One region of the Bartonella kosoyi genome, then DNA from elsewhere that is predicted to be linked to it. Evidence: predicted binding sites of a transcription regulator. Region 1 holds the regulator's gene; the other holds the start of a gene.
What was found. Region 1 encodes HrcA, which represses chaperone genes, less so after heat shock. Its sites were predicted from a motif close to GTTAGCACTCNCNNNNNGNGAGTGCTAAC; they were not measured.
Positions count from the first base shown of each region.

Region 1 (2,470 bases):
CAAAGTGTTGATTTCATGTAATTTGCCGGCGTTATGCGTCGCAATGACAAGTTTTTTATCTGCTATGCTTCTCATATAGATTTCTCCAAAAATGAAAGGGGGAACTATTTTTGCGCTAAAAACCAGCTTAAATGCTCACATACACACATTCTGCCTGATTTTACATGATAAGGTTATTTTACACATTTTATGTTATTTTATTCAAATAAAAATTTTTCGTATTTTGTGAAGACAACGATTGAAAAGACAGGAGAAACGATTTTTTTATGAAAGCCTTGTTATGGTAAAGATCCAAATTTCTATTTCCGGTGGTTTATAAACAATCGAGCTTTTCTTGGTAAGCCCCTAAAGAGACCAATTCCTATCTTAAATATTCAATCACATGCTTTAATAAAAAACACCTCATGCACAATTTATATGCTTATATCACCGCTCTAAAAGATGGTGTTTTATGGCTCAATAGGATAATATATTTTTATACTACTTTAGATTATTTGACCAAACCTTGGCAAAACTTATATAAGAGAAGAATGTTTTTTAAGTAGTGAAACAATTGTGATGAAGCACAAGCCTATTGATAATGAACTAAAATATCTTGATGAGCGTTCGCGTGATATTTTCCGCCATATTGTTGAAGCCTATCTTAATGATGGTGAACCTGTAGGGTCACGCAATCTTTCTCGACTTTTGCAACAGACATTATCACCTGCGACGATTCGCAATGTAATGAGTGATCTTGAACATCTCGGTTTGATTTATGCCCCGCATGTTTCAGCAGGGCGAATGCCAACCCAATCGGGTTTACGCTTTTTTGTTGATGCATTTATGGAAGCGGGTGATTTGCCAAACGAAGAGCGAGAAAATATTGAAATGCAAGTCAAAGAGGCAGGTCATGCACAATCGGTTGAACATTTTCTTGTTCAAGCAAGCCGGGTTCTTTCAGATCTTTCTCGTGGAGCAGGGCTTGTTCTTGCAACAAAACAAGAAGGAACATTGAAACATATTGAATTTGTGCGCCTTGATAGAGAGCATGCTCTTGCCGTTTTAGTGACTCAACAAGGTGAGGTTGAAAATCGTATTGTTCATTTGCCAGAAGGGGTTACCCATGCACAATTAACAGAAGCAACGAATTTTCTCAATGCTCATATTCAAGGGCGTACATTGAGTGAGGCAAAAGGGGAAATTGCTTGCCTATGCGCAGAAACACGGGCTGCACTTGATGATTTATCACATCATCTTGTTGAAACGGGATTAGCTCTTTGGGGAGGAGAAGGTGCTGATCATAAAATACACCTCATTGTTCGTGGACGCAGTAATTTGCTTGAAGATGTAAAGGCAGAAGAAGATTTAGAACGGTTACGCCATTTGTTTGATGATCTTGAAACGCGTGAGAGTATGGCACAGCTTCTCGATTTAACGGATGAAGGTTCAGGGGTGCGAATTTTTATTGGTTCAGAAAATAAGTTATTTTCACTTTCTGGTTCTTCTTTAGTCGTGGCACCTTATCGTGATTCACAACAAAAAGTCATTGGTGCGTTAGGCGTTATTGGTCCTACACGGCTTAATTATGCAAGGATTGTGCCTATGGTTGATTACACAGCTCAACTTGTGTCACAGTTATTGCGTTAAAATGATGCAGGTAAGTATTTGTACTATAGAAGCTCATTGTATTAATATGCATTAATACCCCTTGATTTTTGTCTGTAAAATTTCGATATCGAGAATAACAAATCTTATGAAGGAATAGAATTTTTATGTCTGATGAAAAAAACAAGTTTACTGACGCTTCATTTGAAAAGTGCGATTTAAAAAATCCAGCTGATCGTAATACACTTAAACAAGCAGCGGATGAATTTTTAAAAACACATAAAACAGAAGCACACGGAGAGGTTGAAGAAGAAAGTAATGAGGTTGATCCTTTAGTTTCTTTGCAGGATGAAAACAAAGAGTTGAAAGATCAGCTTTTACGTCTTGCTGCAGATATGGAAAATCTTCGACGCCGTACGGCGCGTGATGTAGCGGATGCGAAGGCTTATTCCATTGCTAATTTTGCACGGGATATGTTATCTGTTTCTGACAATCTCAATCGTGCTTTGGAAGCGATTCCAGAAGGTGCACGGGAAAGTGATGCTGGTTTGAAATCATTGGCAGAAGGTGTTGAAATGACTGAACGTGCCATGATGGCAGCATTAGAGCGTCATGGGGTGCAGAAAATTCATCCAGAGGGACAAAAATTTGATCCTCACTTTCATCAAGCGATGTTTGAAATTCCTAATGCTGATGTTCCCGATAACACTGTTCAACAAGTAGTTCAGGCTGGTTATATTATCGGAGAGAGGGTTTTACGTCCAGCAATCGTGGGTGTGGCCAAAGGAGGAACAAAAGAAGCTTCTATTGAAACTGATAAGGCTTCACATCAATAACAGTCCTCCAACGTAAAATGCAGCATTCTCTGCAATTTTGACGTATG
Region 1 covers NZ_CP031843.2:367,504-369,973, forward strand. Annotated here, with positions in the region: gene rdgB (RdgB/HAM1 family non-canonical purine NTP pyrophosphatase) at 1-75, opposite strand, end outside; gene hrcA (heat-inducible transcriptional repressor HrcA) at 559-1,629, shown strand; gene grpE (nucleotide exchange factor GrpE) at 1,755-2,423, shown strand.

Region 2 (2,470 bases), 360 kb from region 1:
GCATGCAATCCCCAAGAAGGGTAATCGATTGTAAAATGTTATAGCCAATAACAGGTTTATAGACGTTGAGTTCAAAATGCCCTTGACTGGCGGCAAAGGTGACGGTGGTATGATTGCCAAAAACTTGGGCTGCAACCATGGTCATGGCTTCACACTGGGTGGGATTAACTTTGCCGGGCATAATAGAGGAGCCGGGTTCATTTTCAGGCAAGTTGAGTTCACCTAAGCCAGAACGAGGACCAGAACCTAAAAACCGAATGTCATTGGCAATTTTAAAGAGATCAGCGGCTAAGGCATTCAAGCTGCCATGGAAATGCGCAAGAGCACCATGATGCGCCAGCGCCTCAAATTTATTGTGCGCCGTTTTAAAGGTTATTCCGGTGAGGGTGCTGATGGTTTCTGCAAAGGCAACGTCAAAACCTTTCGGGGCGTTGAGCCCTGTTCCTACAGCTGTTCCGCCTTGAGCAAGCATTTGAACATCAGTAAGGGCTGTTTCAATCCGACGAAGATTGGCTTCAAGCGCAACCCGATAGCCTGAAAATTCTTGGGCAAGCGTTAAGGGCGTGGCATCTTGCGTATGCGTGCGTCCAATTTTGATAATGTCGGCAAATTCTTCTTCTTTTTTCTTGAAAGTGGTAATGAGTGCTTCCAGAATAGGAAAAAGATGTTGGCGCGTTTGCAGCGTGGTGGCAATGTGAAGCGCCGTGGGAAAGGAATCGTTGGAGGATTGACTCATATTGACATGGTCATTGGGATGAACAGGCTTTTTGCTGCCCAATTTACCCCCCAAAAGCATGCTGGCATGGTTGGCGATCACTTCATTGACATTCATATTGCTTTGGGTCCCTGAGCCTGTTTGCCAAACAGAAAGGGGAAAATGCGTATCGAAAGCGCCAGAGAGAACTGCATCAGCTGCTGTGACAATCGCTTTTCCGATCTTGGGGGAAAGTTTGCCTTTGTCCATATTGACAAGAGCAGCCGCTTTTTTGATAAGGCTTAAGGCGTAAATGATGGTAAGAGGCTGCTTTTCACTGCCAATATTAAAATTATGCAGAGAACGTTCAGTTTGTGCTCCCCAATAACGATCTTGACGTACCGAAATCGTTCCAAAGCTATCCGTTTCCTGACGTGTTTCAACCATGATATAAGATCCTTTATTTGTTTACGGGTTCTTAAAAAAGCTAGATAACGCGAAATGCCAAGAAGAAGCAAGATGTGGAAGCTTTATTTATAGAGAAATTATAGAGACAAATTATTTTATGGCTATCCTTGACATTGAGAAAGGCCGATTTTATATCTTGGATAGTGTTAGCACTCACTCTTAGAGAGTGCTAGCAAGAACTTTCTAAGATTAATGCAATTATGTTCAGTTTTAAGGATTTAAAACATGGCTAATATACAATTCCGCCCACTTCACGACCGTGTCGTTGTTCGTCGGGTTGAATCTGAAAATAAAACCGCTGGTGGGATTATCATTCCTGATACAGCAAAAGAAAAACCACAAGAAGGCGAAGTGATTGCTGTTGGCAATGGCGCTCTCGATGATAACGGAAAGCGTGTGCCTTTAGAAGTCAAAACAGGGGACCGTATTTTGTTTGGAAAATGGTCTGGAACTGAAGTCAAGATTAATGGGGAAGATCTCTTAATCATGAAAGAATCGGACATTATGGGAATTATGGGTTAATTGAAAGGCCCTCAATTTTTCATTGTGTACTATTTTGAAAAAACTCCAAGGAGAAATTAAATGGCTGCTAAAGAAGTCAAATTTGGCCGTGAAGCGCGTGAACGTTTGTTGCGCGGTGTCGACATCCTTGCTAATGCGGTTAAGGTGACACTCGGCCCTAAAGGGCGCAATGTGGTGATTGATAAATCATTTGGTGCGCCACGCATCACAAAAGATGGTGTATCCGTTGCAAAGGAAATCGAACTGGACGATAAGTTCGAAAATATGGGTGCACAAATGTTGCGTGAAGTTGCTTCTAAAACCAACGATATTGCTGGGGATGGAACAACAACGGCAACGGTGTTGGGACAGGCGATCGTGCAAGAAGGCGTTAAAGCCGTTGCTGCGGGCATGAACCCTATGGATCTTAAACGCGGGATTGATGCCGCTGTAGATGAAGTGGTGGCTAATCTTTTCAAAAAAGCTAAAAAAATCCAAACTTCTGCAGAAATTGCGCAAGTTGGAACCATTTCGGCCAATGGTGCTGCTGAAATCGGTAAAATGATTGCTGATGCCATGGAAAAAGTGGGCAATGAAGGCGTTATTACCGTAGAAGAAGCTAAAACGGCTGAAACCGAATTGGAAGTCGTGGAAGGAATGCAGTTTGATCGTGGCTATCTTTCCCCTTACTTTGTCACGAATGCTGAGAAAATGGTTGCAGATCTTGATGATCCTTACATTCTCATTCACGAAAAGAAATTGTCCAATTTGCAATCCTTGCTTCCCGTTTTGGAAGCGGTTGTGCAG
Region 2 covers NZ_CP031843.2:4,715-7,184, reverse strand. Annotated here, with positions in the region: gene fumC (class II fumarate hydratase) at 1-1,141, opposite strand, end outside; gene groES (co-chaperone GroES) at 1,388-1,684, shown strand; gene groL (chaperonin GroEL) at 1,745-2,470, shown strand, end outside.
Region 2: groES (co-chaperone GroES) is a predicted target of HrcA. The motif match lies at 1,308-1,336, and genes of this name have one in related genera.